DNA from 3 places in the Pantoea sp. B9002 genome. Region 3 is predicted to be linked to each of the others. Evidence: predicted binding sites of a transcription regulator. Region 3 holds the regulator's gene; each other region holds the start of a gene.
The links. The regulator PhoB, encoded in region 3, activates phosphate uptake and scavenging genes when phosphate is short. The targets are predictions, from matches to a motif close to CTGTCATAAAACTGNCNNAT.
Positions count from the first base shown of each region.

Region 1: pstS (phosphate ABC transporter substrate-binding protein PstS) is a predicted target of PhoB. The motif match lies at 1,957-1,976, and genes of this name have one in related genera.
Region 2: pitA (inorganic phosphate transporter PitA) is a predicted target of PhoB. The motif match lies at 1,771-1,790, and genes of this name have one in related genera.

Region 1 covers NZ_JACAPA010000052.1:31,020-34,277, forward strand. The annotation lists gene glmS (glutamine--fructose-6-phosphate transaminase (isomerizing)) at 80-1,909, shown strand; gene pstS (phosphate ABC transporter substrate-binding protein PstS) at 2,087-3,130, shown strand; gene pstC (phosphate ABC transporter permease PstC) at 3,220-3,258, shown strand, end outside.
Region 2 covers NZ_JACAPA010000036.1:89,279-92,536, forward strand. The annotation lists gene uspB (universal stress protein UspB) at 1-61, shown strand, start outside; gene pitA (inorganic phosphate transporter PitA) at 120-1,619, opposite strand; gene HX773_RS17625 (NAD(P)/FAD-dependent oxidoreductase) at 1,861-3,045, shown strand; gene HX773_RS17630 (autotransporter outer membrane beta-barrel domain-containing protein) at 3,042-3,258, opposite strand, start outside.
Region 3 covers NZ_JACAPA010000011.1:63,390-66,647, forward strand. The annotation lists gene HX773_RS08915 (AAA family ATPase) at 1-131, opposite strand, end outside; gene sbcD (exonuclease subunit SbcD) at 128-1,345, opposite strand; gene phoB (phosphate response regulator transcription factor PhoB) at 1,543-2,232, shown strand; gene phoR (phosphate regulon sensor histidine kinase PhoR) at 2,253-3,258, shown strand, end outside.

The DNA of each region.
Region 1 (3,258 bases), on a different contig from region 3:
CCCCACTCTCTACAAGGCTCGGGGAAATCAGGTCAGATGACAACGCAATGGCCGAAAGCCATGAAGTCAGGAAATTACTATGTGTGGAATTGTTGGTGCAGTAGCGCAGCGTGACATCGCAGAAATTCTGCTGGAAGGTTTGCGTCGTCTTGAGTATCGCGGTTATGACTCTGCAGGACTGGCGGTGGTCGATCGTCAGGGCCATATGACGCGCCTGCGTCGTCTGGGTAAAGTGCAGAACCTGGCGGAAGCCGCAGAGCAGCAGCCGCTGATTGGCGGCACCGGTATCGCACACACGCGCTGGGCGACACACGGTGAACCGTCGGAGGCCAATGCGCATCCGCACGTTTCCGAGCACATCATCATCGTGCACAACGGCATCATTGAGAACCATGAGCCGCTGCGCGCGCAGTTGCTTGAGCGCGGCTATCACTTTGCCTCAGAAACCGACACCGAAGTGGTGGCGCATCTGGTGCATTGGGAGCAGAAGCAGGGCGGCACGCTGCGTGAAGTGGTGCTGCGCGTCATTCCGCAGCTGCGCGGTGCATATGGCATGGTGATCATGGACAGCCGCGACCCTTCGCTGCTGGTGGCGGCGCGTTCCGGTAGTCCGCTGGTGATTGGCCGTGGCGTGGGTGAAAACTTTATTGCTTCCGATCAGCTGGCTCTGCTGCCAGTGACGCGTCGCTTCATCTATCTGGAAGAGGGCGATATTGCTGAGATCACCCGCCGCGAAGTCACCATTATCGATCGTGACGGTAAAACGGCTAAGCGCGCCGAAATCGAATCGACCGCGCAATACGATGCCGGCGACAAAGGCATCTATCGTCACTACATGCAGAAAGAGATTTACGAGCAGCCGAATGCGATCAAAAACACCTTAACCGGGCGTTTTAATCACGGCGAAGTCGATCTCAGCGAGCTGGGCCCGGATGCTGAGAAGCTGCTGAGCCAGGTTGAACATATTCAGATCATCGCCTGCGGTACCTCATACAACTCCGGCATGGTTTCGCGTTACTGGTTTGAGTCGCTGGCCAACCTGCCTTGTGATGTGGAGATTGCTTCAGAATTCCGGTATCGCAAATCTGCAGTACGTAAAAATAGCCTGCTGATCACGCTGTCACAATCGGGTGAAACCGCCGATACGCTGGCGGCGCTGCGCCTGTCGAAAGAGCTGGGTTATCTCGGTTCGCTGGCGATCTGTAACGTAGCCGGTTCATCGCTGGTACGTGAGTCAGATTTGGCGCTGATGACCAAAGCCGGTACCGAAATTGGCGTGGCTTCGACCAAAGCCTTCACCACGCAGTTGGCGGTATTGCTGATGCTGGTGGCGAAACTGGGTCGTCTGCACGGCATGAAAGCCGAAACCGAGCATGAGATTGTGCACGCGCTGCAGGCCTTGCCGAGCCGCATTGAACAGATGCTGGCGCAGGATAAAGTGATCGAAAACCTGGCGGAAGGTTTCTCGGATAAACATCATGCGCTGTTCCTTGGCCGTGGCGATCAGTATCCAATCGCTATGGAAGGCGCGCTGAAGCTGAAAGAGATCTCCTACATCCACGCCGAAGCCTATGCGGCGGGCGAGCTGAAGCACGGCCCGCTGGCGCTGATTGATGCCGATATGCCGGTGATCGTGGTTGCGCCTAACAACGAACTGCTGGAGAAGCTGAAATCCAACATTGAAGAGGTACGCGCGCGCGGCGGTTTGCTGTATGTGTTTGCCGATCAGGATGCCGGTTTTAGCGACAGCGATGGCATGAAAATCATCTCTCTGCCGCACGTAGAAGAGGTGATTGCACCGATCTTCTACACCGTGCCGTTACAGCTGCTCTCGTACCACGTGGCGCTGATTAAAGGCACCGACGTTGACCAGCCGCGTAACCTGGCGAAATCGGTTACCGTTGAATAATCAGTAACAAGAGTGGGCCCGCAACGGGCCCGCTTCATTTCTGCACGCTGTCATATAACTGTCATATTTCGTACATTTCACTGTCATCAAACTGTCCTATTTTCCCTCCAGCAGCAATCACTGACTTCTACTAAAAAAGGCATTGAGCCTGATTTTTTTGAATCCCCTGGAGGGAACATGACACTGATGCGTAGCACCGTAGCCCGAATCATTGCCGCCACCGTCGCAGTAAGCGCGGTATCTGCTTTTGCAGCAACCGATCTGACGGGCGCAGGCGGGACATTCCCGGCGCCGGTTTATGCCAAGTGGGCAGCAGAGTACCAGCAAGCCACCGGAAGCAAAGTTAACTATCAGGGTATTGGTTCTTCAGGCGGCGTGAAGCAAATCATCGCGAAAACCGTCGATTTCGGTGCGTCTGATGCGCCAATGAAAGAAGAAGATCTGCAGAAAAACGGCCTGTTCCAGTTCCCTACCGTCATCGGTGGCGTGGTGCTGGCGGTTAACATCCCAGGTGTGAAATCAGGTGAACTGACTCTCGACGGTAAAACCGTGGGCGACATCTACCTCGGTACCATCAAAAAGTGGAACGACCCGGCGATCACTAAACTGAACCCAGGCGTGAAACTGCCAGATTCCAACATCAACGTGGTTCGCCGCGCTGACGGTTCCGGTACTTCATTCGTCTTCACCAGCTACCTGGCGAAAGTGAACGAAGAGTGGAACAGCAAAATCGGTAAAGGTAACACCGTTAACTGGCCGACCGGTCTGGGCGGTAAAGGTAACGACGGCGTGGCCGCATTCGTACAGCGTCTGCCGGGTTCAATTGGCTATGTGGAATACGCTTACGCCAAGCAGAACAACCTGACCTACACCAAACTGGTTGATGCCGACGGTAAAGCGGTCGCACCAAGCGAAGAGAGCTTTGCCAACGCCGCGAAAGGCGCTGACTGGAGCAAAACCTTTGCTCAGGATCTGACCTTCCAGAAAGGCAACGCAGCATGGCCGATCACCTCAACCACCTTCATCCTGATTTACAAAGATCAGGCGAATGCGGAGAAAGGTAGCGAAGTGCTGAAGTTCTTCGACTGGGCTTACAAAGGTGGCAGCAAAACCGCAACCGATTTGGATTACGCCGCGCTGCCAGAAAGCGTAGCTAACCAGATTCGTGCAGCCTGGAAAGCCAACATCAAAGATAGCTCCGGTAAAGCGCTGTACCAGTAACAGATTTACCCGGCCAGCCGAGACGGTTGGCCAACCCCAATGGGCGGCCTGCGTGCCGCCCTGACATCCCCCTGAGAACAGAGAATTCTATGGCTGCCACTAAGCCGACGTTCAAAGCCCCCGGTAAA
Region 2 (3,258 bases), on a different contig from region 3:
GACCAGCGGGCTCTGTTTTTTGGTGGTGGTGAGTTTGATTGCGATGGCGATCTGGCAATGAAAAACGGCAATGAAAAAGGGCGACATTGCTGTCGCCCTGGAATACTTCTGCGCTTTGCTTAGATCAGTTTCAGTGCAATCCAGTAGAGCGAACCCGACAGCAAAATACACACCGGCAAGGTGAACACCCACGCCATAGCGATATTTTTGATGGTGCGACTCTGCAATCCACCGCCATCAACCAGCATGGTACCGGCCACCGATGACGACAGAATGTGGGTGGTAGAAACCGGCATACCGGTGTAACTGGCCACGCCAATCGATACTGCGGCTGTCACCTGCGCCGACATACCTTGCGCATACGTCATGCCTTTCTTACCGATTTTCTCACCAATGGTGGTGGCCACACGACGCCAGCCAATCATGGTACCGATGCCGAGCGCCAGCGCCACAGCAACAATAATCCAGATCGGTGCGTACTCAACGGTGCCGAGCAAATCGCTCTTCAGCTTGTTGAGGAAGCGCTTATCATCCGCGCTGGTTTCCGGCAGCTTAGCGATTTTATCCACGGTATCGGAGACGCACAGCAGCAAACGACGCATCTGGTTACGTTGATCAACCGTAAGCTGATCGTAGCTTTGCAGATTGGTCAGCAGCAGTTGTGCACGGTCAATCGCCTGCAACGCACGTCCGCTATCGCAATGGAACTCCTGCGGGCCACCCAGCGATTCTTCCGGCGTTGGTACCACTGGCGGTGCCAGTTGCATCATGTGCGTCAACGACTCGCTGTGTTGCTGATAATACTGCTCCAGATGATTGACGGCATCGCGGGTGCGGGTGATGTCATAACCAGACGCATTCATGTTCACCACAAACCCGGCCGGCGCTACGCCAATCAATACCAGCATAATCAAGCCAATGCCTTTCTGCCCGTCATTGGCGCCGTGTGAATAGCTCACGCCAATCGCCGAAACGATCAGGGCAATGCGCGTCCAGAACGGAGGCTTCTTCTTGCCATCAATTTTTTCACGGTCTGCTGGCGTCATGTGGATGCGTGAACGTTTGGTGGTTCCGCTCCAGTAGCGACGCAGGATAAAGATCAGACCGCCTGCGATCACCAAACCAACAATCGGTGAAAGAATCAGGGACATGAAGATATTGATGACTTTCGGCAGGTTGAGCGCGTCAACCACCGAGGTGCCGGTCATCAGGGCGTTGGTGAGACCAATACCGATGATGGCGCCAATCAATGTGTGAGAACTGGACGCCGGCAAACCCAAATACCAGGTGCCAAGGTTCCAGATAATCGCGGCCAGCAGCATGGAGAAGACCATTGCGAGGCCGTGGGCCGAACCGACATTCAACAGTAAATCGGTCGGAAGCATGTGAACGATGGCATACGCCACGCTCAATCCACCAAGCAAAACACCTAAGAAGTTGAAAACACCCGCCATGACAACCGCCAGTTGCGCCCGCATCGCACGGGTATAAATGACAGTCGCGACCGCGTTAGCAGTGTCGTGAAAACCGTTGATTGCTTCGTAAAACAATACAAACAGCAGAGCAAGAATCAGTAACAGGCTGGTACTGAGGTCGAGACCAGCAAACAGATGTAGCATAAACGTTACGCCATTTTGGGAGGACATGAACGCGGCGCATTATCTGCGACAACGTGCGCGATATGAAAGAAAAATATAGCTCTTTATTGTCTTAAAATTGTAATGCAGCGTATAGATTTAGCTGAAAACAGCTTAAAATTAGTAAGTTACATTATGACACATTTACGGCATTTTTTTGAAGCTGGCGCTAAAAGCCGCAAATCCCTACAATCAGCGCCTTTCGGGCAAGGCGGGTAGAGCAGTGGAAAAGTTTGACGTTATCATTATTGGTGCAGGCGCAGCCGGCATGTTCTGCGCGGCGCAGGCGGGACAATTGGGTCGCCGCGTGCTGCTGCTGGATAACGGCAAAAAAGCGGGCCGCAAGATTTTGATGTCGGGCGGCGGTCGCTGCAACTTCACCAATATGCACACCGAACCGGCGGCGTACCTGTCGCACAATCCGCATTTCTGCAAATCGGCGCTGGCACGCTACAACCAGTGGGATTTCATCGATCTGGTCAATCGCCACGGCATTGCGTATCACGAGAAAACACTCGGGCAATTATTCTGCGATGACTCCGCGCAGCAGATTGTCGATCTACTATTAAAAGAGTGTGATGCCGGACAGGTGACGCTGCGCCTGCGCAGTGAAGTGCTGAGCGTCGAGCGCGATGATAATGGCTATACATTGCAGCTGAACGGCACATCGGTGCAGGCAGAAAAACTGGTGATCGCCAGCGGCGGGCTCTCGATGCCCGGCCTTGGCGCCACGCCGTTTGGCTACAAAGTGGCGGAACAGTTCGGCCTGAAAGTGTTCCCGACTCGCGCTGCCTTGGTGCCGTTCACGCTGCATAAACCGCTGCTGGAACAGCTCAACACGCTGTCGGGTGTGGCGCTGCCCACCACCATCACCGCTCAGGACGGCACATTATTTAAAGAAGCGATGCTATTTACCCATCGCGGCTTGTCGGGTCCTGCAGTACTGCAAATCTCCAGCTATTGGCAACCGGGCGAATTCGTCACCATTGATTTGTCTCCCGCTACCTCGCTGGATGATTTCATTCATGTGCAGCGCGAGGCGCACCCCAATCTCAGCCTGAAAAACAGCCTGGCGAAGATTCTGCCAAAACGTTTGGTGGAAGTGCTGCAGGAGCTGAAGCAGATTCCCGACGTCACGCTAAAGCAGCTGAACAGCAAGCAGCAGGGCGAACTGGTCAGCACGCTGCATCAATGGCGCGTGCAGCCGAACGGCACCGAAGGTTATCGCACCGCCGAAGTGACGCTGGGCGGCGTCGATACCACCCAGCTGTCGTCGAAAACCATGGAAGCGCGCGATGTGCCGGGACTTTTCTTTATCGGCGAAGTGGTGGACGTTACCGGCTGGTTGGGCGGTTACAACTTCCAGTGGGCATGGAGCTCGGCCTGGGCGTGCGCGCAGGCGCTTTAAAAGGCAATCTGTACGCCCAGCTGCGTTTGCCAGTTGCTGGCCCCTTCCTGACCAAGGCGATGTTGCCGCTTAATCTGACTATTAAGCTGAACATTGTCAGTCAGTTGCCATGCAACGTAGCCGCTTAATTGCAGATGTTCGCCACCGCGTCCGGTGCGCAGATTATCTTTATTCACCGCAACATGGCCCGCATGGCCGCTGTACTGCACATAG
Region 3 (3,258 bases):
GTTTTGCCCGCGCCGGTGGCGCCGGTAATGGCAAACAAGCCGTTGCTGGCAAAGGGCTCACGACGGAAATCGATAAACCATTCCCCACGCAGCGCATTGAGGTTTTTAAAACGTAGCGTCAAAATTTTCATGCGGATGGATTCTCCAGCGCGGCAAGCTGGGTGCGGAACAGCTGCGTTAACTGCTCGGCTTGCTCGGCATCCAGCTGATCTTCCTGCGCCAGTCGGCGGGCAAACACTTCTTCCACTTTTAATTCGCTTAGAGTTTCGTTCTCCAGCCGTTCGAGGCTGCGCTGGCGCTGTTCACGACTGCGGCGCACCAGCAGCACTTCGACCGGCAGGTTTTCGGTGAGCGCTTCAATGCGGCGTTGCAGATCGCTGAGGTATTCCTGCGTGGTGATCTCAATATCCAGCCAGGTTGGCTGCTCGCTGGCACTTTCGCTGAACTGCGCCAGCTGATGTTCAATCTCCGCCATCGAGCCTTTCAGCATCTGCATCGGCTGGAAGTGCGGAATGGTCAGCGGCGTAACGGTTTCGAGCGTGGCGCTGAATTCCAGCAGGAAGACGCTTTTCTCGCGGCCAAGCTCATCAAAACTGAGCGGAATCGGCGAGCCGCTGTAACGAATGTGCTCGCTGTTGGCGATGCGCTGGGCGCGATGGATGTGACCGAGCGCGATGTAATCGGCGGGCGGAAACGCCTGCGCCGGGAAGGCATCCAGCGTGCCGATATAGATGTCGCGCACCGAATCGCTTTTAGTCACGCCAACGGTGGTGAGATGGCCGGTGGCGATGATCGGCAGCGTGTTTTGCTGCGCATCGCGCTGCGCCTGCGCGGCAGCAAAACAGTGCTGATAATGCTGTTCGATCGCCTCCAGCAGCGAGATCTGCTTCTCGCGGCCGGATTGTCCGGCCTGGCTGCGCAGAATGTCGCGCGGACGCAGATAAGGAATGGCGCACAGCAGCGCACCCGGCGCGCCATCGCGCTGCTTCAGGGTTAATACCTGCTGTTCGCCCTGCGGCGTGGCGCTGGTGATTACCTGCGTATTCAGGCAGGCCAGCAGCTCGCGCGATTCATTCAGCGTCGCCACCGAGTCGTGATTGCCCGCCAGCACCACCAATTGGCAGCCGCTTGGCTGCAGCGCCACCACAAAACGGTTAAACATTTCACGCGCGTAGCTCGGCGGCGAACCGGTATCAAACAGGTCGCCTGCGATAATCAGCGCATCCACCTGATGCTGCACAATCTGATCCAGCAGCCAGTCGAGAAACGCCTGATGTTCCCGTGCGCGACTTTTGCTGTAAAAGAACTGACCGAGATGCCAGTCAGCGGTGTGAATGATGCGCATGTTTGCTCCGTGCTCTGTTTAGCGAAGGCGAATTATAACCACTTAAGATCACAAAGAAAAAAAGCAGATTTTTATTGTCACATTTCTGTTTTTTATCTATCTATCTTAGGGCGGTGTTTTCATAAAAGTGTCACAAAACTGACGCATAATGGCGCCGCAAATCCCAGTGACACGGTGTCACACTAGCAGGAGTTACAATGGCTAAGCGCATTTTGGTTGTGGAAGACGAAGCTCCCATCCGTGAAATGTTATGTTTCGTGCTGGAACAGAATGATTACCAGCCTATTGAGGCGGAAGATTATGACAGCGCGATTGGTAAGCTGATCGAACCCTGGCCTGATTTGATTCTGCTGGACTGGATGTTGCCCGGCGGCAGCGGGATTCAGTTTATTAAGCATTTGAAGCGTGAAGCCATGACGCGCGACATCCCGGTGATGATGCTGACGGCGCGCGGTGAAGAGGAGGATCGCGTGCGCGGTCTGGAAGTGGGCGCGGATGATTACATCACCAAGCCATTCTCACCGAAAGAGCTGATGGCGCGCATCAAAGCGGTGATGCGCCGTATTTCACCGATGGCGGTGGAAGAGGTGATTGAGATGCAGGGCCTGAGCCTGGATCCTTCCTCACATCGCGTGATGTCGGAAACCACGCCGCTGGAGATGGGGCCGACCGAGTACAAACTGCTGCACTTCTTTATGACGCACCCGGAACGCGTGTACAGCCGCGAGCAGCTGCTGAACCACGTTTGGGGCACCAATGTGTATGTCGAAGATCGCACCGTCGATGTGCATATTCGCCGTTTACGTAAAGCGCTGGAATTGACCGGCCACGATCGCATGGTTCAAACCGTGCGCGGAACAGGGTATCGTTTCTCTGCCCGCTACTAAACGTAAACGGAGTTTTTACCGTGCTGGAACGACTCTCCTGGAAGAGATTGTTGACCGAGCTGGCGCTGGTCTGTTTACCTGCGCTGGTGTTGGGTCTGTTGTTCGGATATCTGCCGTGGCTGCTGCTGATTGCGGTGACCGGCGTGATGTTCTGGCACTTCAGAAATCTGATGCGTCTGTCGCACTGGCTGTGGGTCGATCGTTCAATGACGCCGCCCACCGGACGCGGCAGCTGGGAACCGCTGTTTTACGGCCTGTATCAGATGCAGTTGCGCAACCGGCGTCGCCGCCGCGAGCTGGGCAATCTGATCAAACGTTTCCGCAGCGGGGCAGAATCGCTGCCGGATGCGGTGGTGCTGACCACCGAAGAGGGCACCATTTTCTGGTGCAACGGTTTGGCGCAGCAGCATCTTGGCTTGCGCTGGCCGGAAGATAACGGTCAGAACATCCTCAATTTACTGCGTTATCCTGAATTTTCCCGCTATATCCGCCAGCGCAAATTCGATATGCCGCTGACGCAGATCCTCAATAATCAGCATCATATGGAATTCCGCGTGATGCCTTACAGCGAAGGTCAGTGGCTGATGGTGGCGCGTGATGTCACCCAGATGCACCAGCTGGAAGGCGCGCGACGCAACTTCTTTGCCAACGTCAGTCATGAACTGCGCACGCCGTTAACGGTGTTGCAGGGTTATCTGGAAATGATGGATGACTCGGTGATGAACGAGCGCACGCGCAGCAAGGCGTTGCATACCATGCAAGAGCAGACGCGCCGCATGGACAGCCTGGTAAAGCAGCTGCTGACCTTGTCGCGTATCGAAGCGGCGCCAGCCATCGATCTTAAAGAGACGGTGGATGTGCCGGGCATGCTGATGCTGTTGCAGCGTGAAGCGGAAACGCTGAGTCAGGGACGTCACACCATCCATTTTCATACCGATCCGCATCTGAAAGTGTTCGGCAATGATGAGCAGCTGCGTAGCGCCATTTCCAACCTGGTTTACAACGCGGTAAATCACACGCCGGATG